Regions from separate parts of the Amycolatopsis sp. WAC 04182 genome, predicted to be linked through region 3. Evidence: riboswitches for the same ligand, from Rfam matches in the RefSeq annotation. Region 3 holds a riboswitch; each other region holds the start of a gene.
What was found. Region 3 has a riboswitch for S-adenosylmethionine ahead of DMH01_RS39830 (aminotransferase class V-fold PLP-dependent enzyme). Riboswitches for the same ligand answer to the same signal wherever they lie in the genome.
Positions count from the first base shown of each region.

Region 1: another riboswitch for S-adenosylmethionine. It lies ahead of DMH01_RS06405 (methionine ABC transporter ATP-binding protein); the one in region 3 lies ahead of DMH01_RS39830 (aminotransferase class V-fold PLP-dependent enzyme).
Region 2: another riboswitch for S-adenosylmethionine. It lies ahead of thrC (threonine synthase); the one in region 3 lies ahead of DMH01_RS39830 (aminotransferase class V-fold PLP-dependent enzyme).

Region 1 is NZ_QHJJ01000001.1:1,271,484-1,275,886, forward strand. Features, by position in the region: gene DMH01_RS06400 (4-(cytidine 5'-diphospho)-2-C-methyl-D-erythritol kinase) at 45-1,010, opposite strand; gene DMH01_RS06405 (methionine ABC transporter ATP-binding protein) at 1,131-2,141, opposite strand; SAM riboswitch class I at 2,354-2,444, opposite strand; gene rsmA (16S rRNA (adenine(1518)-N(6)/adenine(1519)-N(6))-dimethyltransferase RsmA) at 2,689-3,525, opposite strand; gene DMH01_RS06415 (GNAT family N-acetyltransferase) at 3,566-4,150, shown strand; gene DMH01_RS06420 (DUF222 domain-containing protein) at 4,296-4,403, shown strand, end outside.
Region 2 is NZ_QHJJ01000002.1:1,172,886-1,177,288, reverse strand. Features, by position in the region: gene DMH01_RS12780 (ComEC/Rec2 family competence protein) at 1-1,761, shown strand, start outside; gene thrC (threonine synthase) at 1,779-3,044, opposite strand; SAM riboswitch class I at 3,058-3,190, opposite strand; gene holA (DNA polymerase III subunit delta) at 3,326-4,309, shown strand; gene rpsT (30S ribosomal protein S20) at 4,360-4,403, opposite strand, start outside.
Region 3 is NZ_QHJJ01000010.1:46,306-50,708, forward strand. Features, by position in the region: gene lspA (signal peptidase II) at 1-78, opposite strand, end outside; gene DMH01_RS39825 (hypothetical protein) at 103-747, opposite strand; gene DMH01_RS39830 (aminotransferase class V-fold PLP-dependent enzyme) at 767-2,122, opposite strand; SAM riboswitch class IV at 2,155-2,269, opposite strand; gene DMH01_RS39835 (M23 family metallopeptidase) at 2,398-3,081, opposite strand; gene DMH01_RS39840 (potassium/proton antiporter) at 3,213-4,403, opposite strand, start outside.

The DNA of each region.
Region 1 (4,403 bases), on a different contig from region 3:
GCTCGCACCACAAACGAATTAGTCGATGTCCATTTCGGACACCCTCATGCGTGCACCCGAGGCGGCGACGGCCGCGGCGCGTCGTCCCCGCCGACCAGCCGGGCTCCGGGAACGGGCCCATGCGCGACGCGCACTGTGCGACAGACACCCGCGCCGGACAACTCCGCGGCGACCTCGACGGCCGACTGGGCATCCGCGCACAGGAAGGCGCAGGTCGGCCCGGATCCGGACACTGTGCCGGCAAGCGCACCCGCATTGACTCCCGCCCGCAACGTGCGGCGCAGCCCCGGACGCAACGAAACAGCGGCAGCCTGCAGGTCATTGCCGAGAAGCAGCGCCAGTTGCCGCGGGTCGCCGGAGGCCAGCGCCTCCACCACCGGAGCGTGCGAGCCGATCCGCGGCGGGCTGCCCTCTTCACGCAACTTGTCCAGCTCGCCGAACACCCTCGGCGTCGAAAGCCCACGCTGGTCGAAGGCCAGGACCCAGTGGAAGGTGTGCCTCGATAAGACGGGCACCAACTGCTCGCCCCGGCCGGTGCCCAGCGCAGTCCCGCCATAAAGCGCGAAAGGAACATCGCTACCGAGCTTCGCGGCGATACCCGCCAGTTCGTCGCGGGAGATGTCGAGCTTCCAAAGCGAAGCGAGCCCCACCAGGGTCGCGGCCGCGTCGGCACTGCCACCGGCCATCCCGCCCGCGACCGGGATGCCTTTGCGCAGCACGACTCTGACCTTGGACTCGCCGTCCGCCTTGCCGACATGGGCCGCCAACGCCTGCGCCGCCTTCCAGGCGAGGTTGTTGGCTCCTGTCGGTACGGAACCTTCACCTTCACCGTAGACCTCGACGCCGGGGTCCTCGGTGACCGCGACGGTCACCTCGTCGGTCAGGGAAAGCGCCTGGAACACGGTCACCAGCTCGTGGTAGCCGTCCGGGCGTACATCTCCGACCGACAGGTGCAGGTTGACCTTGGCGGGAACCCTGACGGTTACTGGGGGCGGTACGACGGCGAGCACGCGTCAAGCCTACGTGGCCGCTCCACTTGCGCTGTCACCAGGAGAAAGAGAACGGACGGGTCAGACGCGAACGGGCCGCCCCGGACGCGATTCGTCCTGAGCGGCCCGTTCGCGGAGAAATCAGGCGGCGACACCCTGCGGGCCGCGGACCGGGTGGGTCACGTGGCCGCCGCGTTCGGCGATCCAGGCCAGCGCGGCGTCCGCGCGCTCACCGCGCACCCCGAGGCGGAATCGGCCGACCGGCGTGTCGCCGATCCGGGTCAGGCCGCCTCCGATGGTGGCGAGTTCGACGTCGAAGCGACCGGCGGCCTCCGGCAGGAGCGCGCCGACCGAGGCGAAGCCGACGAGCACGACGTCCACCGCGCGGTCGTACTTCGAAGCCTGTGCCCGCCCGGTTTCGATGGCGGGAAGCAGCGCCTGCGCGGTCCTGCTGTTCGGGTCGGAGACCAGGTCGAGCACGGTTCCGCGTTCGATGATCGCGCCGGCCTCCAGAACCGCGACGTCGTCGCAGACACGGCGGACCACGCCGGCGTCGGGCGTGGTGAGCAGCACGGTGACGCCGAGCTCGGCGCGCGCCCGGTCGAGCACGGTCAGAACCGCGCCGGACTCCTCGGGCTGCACGCCCGCGGTCGGGTCGTCGGCCAGGAGCACGGACGGCCCGGCGGCCAGCGCCTTGGCGATGGCCACCCGGCGCAGCTGCCCCTCGGACAGGTCGCCCGGCCGCTGCCCCGCACGGGGGGTGAGCCCGACCAGGTCGAGCAGGTTGCCGACCCGGTTGCGGCGCTGCGGCCCGTCGAGGCCGAGCTGCTCGAGCGGCGAAGCGATGTTACCGGCGATGGTGCGCTCGGCCAGCAACTCCGGCTTGGTGCTCACGACACCGACCTGGCGCCGGATTTCGCGGAGACGGCGTCCGTCGAGAGTCCCGGTGTTGAGTCCGTCGAGGCGGACGACACCGCGGTCGGGCCGCTCCTGAAGACCGATGCACCGAGCGAGGGTCGACTTGCCGGAGCCCGCCGGACCGACGACTCCGAACAGCGAGCCTGCTTGGATGTCCACGCTCACATCGCGCAGAGCGACGACGGGATTTCCGTTGAGGGGAAAGGATTTGGACAGGTTTTCGACAGTGATCACGAAAGGCTCCATGCACATGGGGCGCTGCTTCTTTCGAGCGCGCCAACCGTCACCGAGTAACCGTCCGGGAAACGGACGGATTCAGAGATAAGGGAATGAACTCAGGCAGTAACGGTGGAGCGTCGACACGCACTTACCGTGCGGCGACCTTCATCGACGACACGTCGCCTGGTCAGCAGGAGCGGGTGGGTGACCCTGTTCATTAGGCACAGCCTCCATCGGTCCTGGCTGTAGCACCTGCCCTGTGGAGGGTGGTTGCTGCGACTTCGGCGAGCCAGGTCTCTCAGTCGCTCGGGATGGCTTACTGAGTAAAACCGATCCCACTGGATGAAAGCAAGCGCGTAGGCGCAGATCACACGTCTGGTCGCGTCCATCATACAGGATCGGCTGCCCATATTCTGAGATACTGACGAGATCCCCGCTCGCGGCAAGCGCGCTGCCTGCTAAGACAAGGCCTGCCCGCACGAATCGATAAGAGGATGTGCACACGCATGCATCCATGACCGGCCGCCGCCCGCGCGGCTCCGGTCACACGTGCGGCAGATGGTCAGCCGGCGGCCGCGGCGATCCGGGCGAACTGATGAACGTCCAGTTGCTCCCCGCGGGTCTTGGGGTCGATACCGGCCTTTTCGAGCAGTTCCCCTGCGCGTTCGGCGGAACCGGCCCACGACGCCAACGCGGCGCGCAGGGTCTTCCGCCTTTGCGAGAAGGCGGCGTCGACCACCGCGAACAGCCGCCCCCGATCCACGGACGACACCACATCGCCCCGTTCGAACGCGACCAAGGCGGAGTCGACGTTCGGAACCGGCCAGAACACCGCCCTGGGCACCGCCGCGACCTTGCGTGTCTTCCCATACCAGGCGAGCTTGACGCTGGGCACGCCGTAAGTCCGGCTTCCCGGACCCGCCGCCATCCTGTCCGCGACCTCGGTCTGGACCATTACGAGGCCACTGGTCAGCGACGGCAGTTCGGCGAGCAGGTGGAGCACGACGGGCACGGCGACGTTGTACGGCAGGTTCGCGACGAGCGCCGTCGGCCGTGCGGGCAGGTCGTCCGCGGTGATCCGCAACGCGTCCGCGCCGACGACCGTCAGCCTTTCGGCTCCGCCTCGTTCGGCCACGGTGCTCGGCAGGCGCCCCGCCAGGACGGGGTCGATTTCGACCGCGACGACCTCGGCGCCGGTCGCGAGCAGCCCGAGTGTCAGCGAGCCGAGACCCGGCCCGACCTCCAGGACGACGTCCCCTTCGCCGATCCCCGAGAGGTCGACGATGCGGCGCACCGTGTTGGGATCGTGCACGAAGTTCTGGCCGAGCTTCTTGGTCGGACGTACGTCCAGCTCGGCCGCCAGCGCCCTGATTTCCGCAGGACCGAGCAGTTCAGTCACCCGACGATCGTAACCAGGTCCGGTAAGCCACGATTGGCCGGTGGACGACGTCGTACTCGATGGTGAGAAAGTCCGGTTGCGCGACTGGCGCCCGTCCGACCTCGGGCCGCTCCGCGACCTACTCGATCCCGCGCGGCCTTGGCACGAAACGAACGGCCCTTACTTCGGCACTCCGACCACGGCCGCCGCCGAATCCACGGCGCGCGAACTCACCTCGATCAGAACCGAGCCGCCCGATCCCCGCGCCAGCCTCGCCGTGTGCGACCTGAGCGACGGAAGGCTGATCGGCCGGGTCAGCTGGTATTGGGAAAGCAGGCAGACCGACTGGCGACGGATGGGGCTGGTCATCTACGACGAGCGGTATTGGGGCGGCGGGTTCGGCACCGAAGCTTTGCGCATGTGGACGACATACTTGTTCTCCCGCACCGACGCGCTCCGGCTGGACTTCGCCACGTTTTCGGGTAACCCGGGAATGATCGCCGTCGGGCGACGGCTCGGGTTCGTCGAAGAAGGCCGGTTCCGGCGCGCCCGGCGCTGGTCCGGCGGCGTCCACGACGCCGTCGTCTACGGGGTGCTCCGCGAGGAGTGGGACCAGATGCGTCACCAGGGCAGCGGGCCGACCTGATCCGGCCCCATCATCCGGATGGCTTTCCGTAGCGACACGCATCCCACTCAAGGGTGATCGGCGCAGGTCGGCGCAGCCGGAGCGTAATGATCATCCACCCGATCGATACCGTGCATTCGTTCGAATCTGCCTCGACAATCGAGGGATGACCAGCACAAACATTCCCCAGGCCTTCCCGCTCAACCTGCCGGAAGGTGACGCCGAGCTGCTTCTCGACGAGTTGCAGACGCGGCTACGCGAAGGGCGACGTCTT
Region 2 (4,403 bases), on a different contig from region 3:
GAATCGCTGCGCGCCGGGCTCCGGGAGCTGTGTGCCGTCCTCCCGGAGGAGCAGGCCGGTCTCGTGCCCGGGCTGGTCGTGGGGGACACGAGCACACTGTCCCCGAGGGTCGAACGCGAGTTCACGGATTCCGGCATGTCCCACCTGATGGCCGTGAGCGGTGGGAACGTGGCGATCGTCTGCGGCTCGATCCTTCTCCTGCTGAGGGTGCTCCGGGTCGGGCCGCGGACTTCCGCCGCCGCGGCCGCCGCGGGGCTCGCCGGGTTCGTGGTCCTCGCCGGGCCCGCGCCCAGCGTGCTCCGCGCCGGGGTGATGGGGGCGGTCGGGCTGCTGGCGCTGGCACTGGGGCGCCGGGGTTCGGCGCTGCCCGCGCTGGCGTTCGCGGTGGCGGGGCTCGTCGTGGCCGACCCCGCGATGGCCGTCGACTTCGGGTTCGCGCTTTCGGTGCTGGCCACGGCCGGTCTGGTACTGCTGGCGCCGAGGTGGGCGGAATGGCTGGTCGGACGCGGTGTCCCGGCCGGCTACGCCGAGGGGCTGACCATCCCGTTGGCCGCGTTCGTGGTGACGACCCCGGTCATCGCGGGCATGGCGGGATCGGTCAGTCTCGTCTCGGTGGTGACCAACGTGCTCGCCGCGCCGGTGGTCGCCCCGGCCACCGTGTTCGGCGTGCTCGCCACTGTCGTCGGCCCTTGGTGGCCGTCGGCGGGAAGGCTGCTGGTCCGCCTGACCGAACCCGAGGCGAGCTGGCTCATCACCGTGGCCCGCCACGGCGCCCGTGCACCGGGAGCGGTCATGGACTGGCCGGATGGCTGGTGGGGCGGGCTTCTGGCAGCCGGACTGCTTGTCGTCCTGCTCGCCGCCATCCGGCTGCGGCACGCCAGGATCCTCCTTGCGGTCGCGTTGGCCGCCGGGCTGCTCGTCTTCGTACCGGTGCGGGTGCTGGCTCCGGCGTGGCCGCCGGCGTCGTGGAGTGCCGTCGCCTGCGACGTCGGGCAGGGTGATGCCGTCGTCCTCGCCACGGGCGAGCAAGGACGGGCGGTCCTGGTCGACACCGGGCCGGAACCGGGGCCGGTCGACGAATGCCTGAGCAGGCTCGGCGTCGACCGGGTGCCGCTGATCGTGCTGAGTCATCTGCACGCCGACCACATCGGCGGCCTCGAATCCGTCTTCGAGGGCAGATCGGTCGGGGCGGTCGCCGTCGGCCCCGGCCGGGCTCCCGCCTGGGCGTGGCAGCAGGTCGCGGACGAGACCGCGCGCCGCGGGATTCCCTTGCTGGAGCTGGAGATCGGGCAACGGCTGGACTGGCCGGGGTTGTCACTGGACGTACTGGGTCCGCGGTACGTCACCAGCCGATCGGCCCGCGAACAGGACGGCACGGTGATCAACAACGGTTCCGTCGTCCTGCGTGCCGGGACTCCTGCGGGCCGAGTGCTGCTGACGGGCGACATCGAGCTCGCCGCGCAGGCCGACCTGATGGCCGAGGGCGCCGAACTGCGTGCCGAGGTCCTGAAGGTCCCGCACCACGGAAGCCGTTACACGGCACCGGATTTCCTCAACGCCGTCGCGCCGCGGGCGGCGTTGGTGAGCGTCGGCGCCGGGAACACCTATGGGCATCCAAATAAGTCCACTTTGGACAATCTGGTGGCCGTTGGCGCGTCGGTCGCCAGGACCGACACGGACGGCGACACCGCGGTCCTCGCCGACGCGCGAGGTCTCGCCCTGGTACGCCGGGGTGAGCCCCGCGGCCCGCCTCGTTCTTGAGACGGGCCGCCGGGAACTCAGATGCCCAGAGCCTCGCGGACCGCGTCGGCCGAGGCGCTGACGGTGGCCTTGGGGCCGATCTTGTCCTCGACGGCGTCGAGGGTCTTGAGGCCGTCACCGGTGATCAGCAGGACGATCTCCTCGTCCGGGTCGAGCTTGCCGGTCTTGATGAGCTTCTTGGCCGTCGCGACCGTGACGCCGCCGGCGGTCTCGGTGAAGATGCCCTCGGTGCGGGCGAGCAGCCGGATGCCTTCGACGACCTCTTCGTCGCTGACGTCTTCGATCGCGCCACCAGTGCGGTTGACCACGTCGAGGACGTAGGGGCCGTCGGCCGGGTTCCCGATCGCCAGCGACCGGGCGATCGTGTCCGGCTTGACCGGCTGGACGACGTCGTGCCCCGCACGGAAGGCCGCCGAGACGGGGGAGCAGCCGGTGGCCTGCGCGCCGAACACCTTGTACGGCGTCTCGTCGACGAGGCCGAGCTGCCCGAACTCGCGGAAACCCTTGTCCACCTTGGTGAGCTGCGAACCGGAGGCGATCGGCACCACGATCTGGGAGGGAAGCCGCCAGCCGAGCTGTTCGGCGACCTCGAAGGCCAGCGTCTTGGAGCCTTCCGAGTAGTAGGGCCGGACGTTCACGTTGACGAACGCCCAGCTCTCCTGCTCGGCGGCGAGCTGGGTGGCGAGCCGGTTCACGTCGTCGTAGTTGCCGTCGACCGCGATCAGGTCACCGTCGTACACGGCGGTGGTGAGGATCTTGGCGCGTTCCAGGGTCTTCGGGATCAGCACGACCGACCGCCAGCCTGCCCGGGCCGCCGCGGCGGCGACGGCGTTGGCCAGGTTGCCGGTCGAGGGACAGGCGAGCACGTCGAACCCGAACTCGCGGGCGGCGGCCAAAGCGACGGCGACCACGCGGTCCTTGAACGAGTGCGTGGGGTTGCCGGTGTCGTCCTTGACCCAGACCTTCTTGACGCCCAAGGCCTTCGCGAGCCTGTCGGCCTGGATGAGGCGGGTGGCGCCGGGTTCGGTGTTGGGGATCTCTTCGACGTTCGAGGGAACGGGAAGGAGTTTCTTGTAGCGCCAGATGTTCTTCGGTCCGGCTTCGATGTCCTCGCGGCGCACGCGGCCGAAGTCGTAGGCGACTTCGAGCGGCGAGAAGTCCTCGGCGGAAACGAATTCGGGGGCGAGCGGCTGCCGGTGTCCCTCTTCCTTCGACACCAGTTCGACGGCCGGTCCGAGATCCGGGGTCTTGGTGGTGGAGGTCGTGCCGAGGGTTGCGGTCATCGCGAGGTTCCTTTCCTCATCTGCCCCGCCATGGCGGGCCGGAATTGGCACCGTGTTCGTCAGCTATCCCGCGATCGCGGAATGACAGGCTGACGCCGGTTGCCGGGGCTTCATCGGGCCGTTCCCTCTGCCCCTCTGGATGAGCGGTATTCGATTGTCGGCACGCGTGTGATCGCGTCGCCTCGCCAACACCGTACGACATGAGGCTCACGTGGGGCCACAGTGCCCGCTACACATCACCGGACAAAGCACACGAGAGGAGGAGTGGGAGGATCGTCACCGTGACGACGCAAGCTTCCGCCCCATCGCCGCTGGTCCTGGTTCTCGGTGAGGAAGAGCTGCTGATCGAACGAGCGGTCCGCAGCGCCTCGGACGCGGCCAAGGCGGCCGACCCGACGGCGGATCTCACCCGGATCCGGGTGTCGGACCTCACAGTCCCGGCACTCGCGGAGATGGTCAGCCCCTCGCTGTTCGCCGAGGGCAGGGTCATCGTCCTCGAATCCGCGCACGACATCTCGCAGGAGCTCGCGGACGGGGTGATGGCCTACGTCAAGGCGCCCGCCGACGGCATCGTGCTCGTCGTCGTGCACAGCGGAGGTGGCCGGAGCAAGGCCGCGAAGGGGCTCCCCGCCGCCTTGAAGAAGGCCGGTGCGGAGGTCGTCGAATGCCCGAAACTGACCAAAGCCGCTGAGCGGGAATCCTTTGTCCGCAACGAGGTCCGCCGCGTCGGCGGGAAGATCGACGGCGCGGCCGTGCTCGCGCTGATCGACGCGGTCGGCTCGGATCTGCGTGAACTGTCGTCGGCCGCGACCCAGCTGGTCGCGGACGCCGGCGGAACGGTCGACGAGCAGGCGGTCCGGCGCTACCACCGGGGCCGCGCCGACGTGAACGGGTTCGCCGTCGCGGAGAAGGCCGTCGCCGGTGACAAGGCCGCCGCGCTGGAGTCGTTGCGCTGGGCGATGCAGCTGGGCGTGCCGCACGTGCTGGTCGCGGACGCCCTAGCCGACGCCGTCCGGACGATCGCGCGGGTCTCCGGGGCCGGTCGCGGGAACCCGAACCAGATGGCGGGTGAGCTGGGGATGCCGCCGTGGAAGGTGCGCAAGGCACAAGGGCAGGCCCGCGGCTGGGGCCAGGACGGGCTCGCCACCGCGATGCGGGTGGTCGCCCGGCTCAACGCCGAGGTCAAGGGGGTCGCGGCCAACCCGGAGTACGCGCTGGAGCGTGCCGTCCTGGAGGTCGTCGACGCCCACGGCACAAGCCGCTGAAACGGCGAAGGGCCCCGGCGACTCGCGTCGCCGGGGCCCTTCGAAGCCGATCAGAGAGAGTTCGCGCGCTTCGCCAGCGCGGACTTCTTGTTGG
Region 3 (4,403 bases):
GGCGACGGTGAACACCACGGCGACGCGCTTCTTGGGCAGCGGTGGCGACGGTGGCGCCGTTTCGGGCTCTGTACTCACTCCCCCATTGTCCACTGAGCGTGTTCAGGACTCCTCGGCGGCCGTCTTCGGCCTGCTCAGCAGGGCCGCGAACGCCCCGGCGAGCACGGCCAGTGACGAAAGCACCAGCGCGACCTGTCCTCGCGCGAGCACGACCGCGCAGAGCACGAACACCGCGGCCACGACCAGGACCAGCACGCTTCGCTCCAGCCAGGCGAGCCCGACCAGGCCCAGCGTCAGCAGGATCGCGCTCCGGGTGTCGCCGTCGAGGTCGAGTTCCCAGTAGCCGACCAGATCCGCCAGCGCGATGGCGACCAGCCCGCCGAGCGCGATCCCGGCGACCTTCCACCAGCGCATGGCCTTCGTGCGGATGGCGTAGAACAGCACCGTGCCGAGGTAGACCGCGAGGACGGCGAACAGCCAGCCGTCGTTCCGGCCGGCGGCGATGTCGAACGACATGTCCAGCGCGGCCGCGTTTTCGCGGCTCATCTCGATCCCGTGCAAGGATCCGAAGACCCCACCGTCACCGACCCCGTAAAGATTCTGAGTCAGGAACTGCTGTTCACGGGCGGGCGCGTAGGCGAACCAGCCCCCTGGCCGAATCCCGCCGACGGACAGGGCCACCACCACCAGCTGGGCGAATCCCAGCAATGCCAGCGGAAACCAGTAACGCGGTCGTTCGTTCCCCATGCGGGGTGAGGGTAGTGGGTCAGGCACAGAACGGGGGAAGCTCCCGCGGATCATTCTCCGGCACCCAGCGGCCTTCCGGCTTCTCGTACTGCCAGCGCGCGCCGCGGGCGACGATCTGGCGCAGCGCCAGGACGATCCGGTCCACGTGTTCGGTGGTGCTGCCGAGGCCGAGGCTGACCCGCACGGCCTGTTGCCCCGCCGAACCGGCCACGGCGATCAGCCGCTTCGTCGCCACGTGCGCGCAGAACGCGCCGTCCCGCACGCCGATGCCGTACTCCGCGGACAGCACGGCGGCGAGCCAGCCAGGGTCGAAGCCGTCGACGACGAAGCTGAGCGTGCCGACCCGGTCGACCGGCGCGTCGAACAGCCGCAGTTCGGCGAATCCGGGGATGGCGGCGAGGCCACGGCGCAGGCGCGCCAGCAGTCCCTCCTCGTGGGCGACGATCCCGTCCCAGTTCGCGGCCAGGGTCTCGCAAGCGACACCGAGCGCGTAGACGCCGACGGTGTTGGGGGAACCGGCTTCGTGCCGCTCGGGACCGGAATTCCAGACCACGCCGAGGTTTTCGGAGTCACGGTTGACGAGTTTCGTCGCGCCGCCACCGGCGAGGTACGGCTGAGCCGCGCGCAGCCAGTCGGCGCGGCCGATCAGCGCGCCGGCCCCGAAAGGCGCGTACAGCTTGTGCCCCGAGAGCGCGACGTAATCGACGTCGAGATCCCGGATCGAGATCCTCCGGTGCGGCGCGAGCTGCGCCGCGTCGAGCGCGATCCGGGCGCCGTGCCGCCGCGCGACGGCCGCGATCTCCTTGACCGGCAACAGTTCCCCGGTCACGTTGGACGCGCCGGTGAGCACGACCAGCCGCGGGCCCTGCGGGCAGTCCGCGAGCGCTTCGTCCACAGCGGACACCGCGGCGAGGCGGGTCCGAGGGGTTTCGATCCGGCGGACGTTCGGTCCCTTCCACGGCAGCAGCGCGGCGTGGTGCTCGGTGTCGAACACGACGACGGAGGTGTGCTTCGGCAGGCTGCGCGCGAGAAGGTTGAAGGAATCGGTGGTGTTGCGGGTGAACACGACGGTGTCGGTCGTCCGCGCGTCCACGAAACGGCGCAGGATTCCGCGCGTGCGCTCGTAAAGCTTGGTCGAGACCTGCGAAGCGAAGCCGGCGCCGCGGTGCACGCTGGCGTACCAGGGCAGGAATTCGTCGACCGCGGCACGCACCTTGTCCAGACAAGGAGCGCTCGCCGCGTGATCGAGGTTGGCGTAGCCGATGTCGCCGCCGGTGACCAGCGGAACCCGCAGATCGGCACCGGCGACCGTCGGGATTTCGTGCGTGGCAACGGTTTCAGCGGAAACATCGGTGCGTTCGAGAGCGAGGGTCATCGTCATCCTCCGGGCCAGGGGACCCGCCGAGGATCCCGCGCTTGCCCGCCGCACCACGCGACGAGCCAGGTCCTCACCCGGGGCACCCCACCGCGGAAGGAGGGTTGCCGGTCAGCTAGCCGGGGCTTGACGCTGACACTCGTGACCTACGAACGAAGTTAGCGGATGGGCGGGCGATCGAGCCAGCCCTTGTCCGCATCTTGAGACGCCGCTCACGTGCTCCGCAAGCGGGGAGAACCGCTGCCCGGCGCCGCGCCGCGCCGGGCAACGGCAGGTCAGACCCGGAATCGGCCGGGCAGTCCGATGGTCGCGCGGGACGAGACCTCGGTCGCGGTGCCGGAGTACTGATCGGTGCCCGCGGTGAACTGCCAGCCGCCGAAGGTCTTGCCGTCGACGGCTTCGCCGTAGGCCTCGGCGACCTTGGTCGAGACCTCGTCGTAGGACATGCCGTTCCAGTTGCCCGCGCCGACCCCGAAGTCGCGCGAGTCGCCGCCCTGCGCGGCGGCCGTGGGCAGGGTCCACAGGGTGAAGTGCACGTGGGCGCCGGTGCTGCTGCCGCCGCAGGGCAGCGCGTTGCCGGTCCGGCCGAGGGCGTCGCCGGGGGCGACCTTCTGGCCGTCGGTGACCGAAATGCCCTCCAGGTGGTAGTACCCGGTCCGCCGGCCGCCGTCGTGGTCGACGGTCACCCAGTCGCCGCCGGAGCAGTGCTGGATCCGCACCGTGCCCGCCAGCGGGGCGCGAACGGTCTTGTCCCCGGGACTGAAGTCGATGGCGTTCTTCACGCCGGAGGTGCCGTTGTCCGAGTGGATCCCCGCCGAGTAGACCGACTGGCCCGAGTCGAAGGGCAGCCCGAACGCGGGAAAGGCCCCGGTCGCCGTCGCCGTCGGGGCGGCGAGAACCACCCCTACGAGTGCGGCGGTGACCCCCAGACCGGCGAACCGCGCAGGAAGTTTCGTCACCTTGCGTACTCCTTACCCCGTGACACTCACCCATTCGATGGAGTCGATTGCGGGGAAAGTAATCCAAAAGGAGTACAAAAGGGAAGAATTTTCTGAGATCAACCGACGAACAGCTGGTGCCGGTTCGTGACCTACTGGCCGGATTCGCCCTTCCACCTGGCGAGGCGGCCGGCCCGGTCGACGGCCCGCAGGCGTCGTTCGGCCGCGTCACGGACTTCGGCGGTGGTCACGACGAGTAACTGGTCGCGCTCCTGGAGCCTGGTGTTCTTGTTCGGCGTGAAGCCGGCGCCGTCGCGGACGAGGAGGCTGATCGTCGCCCCCACCGGCAGCCGCAGTTCGGCCAGGTAGACGCCGTGCATCTTCGATCCGGCGTTGATCCGGACCTGCAGGAGTTCCGCGCCCATCTCGTCGAGCGGCGCGGAGTCGACGTCGATCTCGTGCGCCTCGGCGTGCTGGGCGAGCCCGAGCACTCTCGCGAGCGGGGTCAGCGTCGCCCCTTGAAGCAGCGTCAGCACGATGACCAGCACGAACACCGCGTCGACCAGCTCCTGCGCGCCTGGCACCCCGGACGACAGCGGGATCAGCGCGAGCACGATCGGGACCGCCCCGCGCAGCCCGGCCCAGGACAGGAACACCTGTTCTCGCCAGGGGATCTTGAACGGCAGCGCCGACAGCAGCACCGACAGCGGGCGGGCGAGCAGCAGCACGACCGCGCCCGCGACCAGGCCCTGGATCAGGCTTTCGAAGATCCTGCTCGGCGAAGCGAACAGCCCGAGCAGCACGAACAGGCCGATCTGCGCGAGCCAGCCGAGCCCTTCGGCGAAGGACAGCGTGTCCGACCGGTGCGGGAGCTTCGAGTTCCCCAGCACCAGGGCCGCGACGTAGGTGGCGAGCAGGCCCGACGCATGGGCGAGCTGCCCGCTCGAATACGCCACGACGCACACCGCGACCGTGGCCAGTGGGTACAGACCGGTGGCGGGAAGCGCCGCCCGGCGCAGCGCGAACGCCCCGCCCCAGCCGAAGGCCAGGCCGATCACCAGCCCGGCGGCGAGTTCGTAGACCACCAGCAGCGGCAGCGACCAGTCGATCGTCGTCCCCTCGGCGAGGACGACGACGGCGATGTAGGCCGGGGCGTCGTTGATCCCCGACTCGATCTCCAGCGCGCCGACGAGCCGCTTGCCGATCCCCGCGGATCTCAGCACCGAGAAGACCGCGGCGGCGTCGGTCGAAGCCAGTACCGCGCCCCACAGCAACGCCATCCGCCAGTCCAGGCCCAGCAACCAGTGCAGGGCGGCGCCGGTGACCGCGATACTCACCACCAC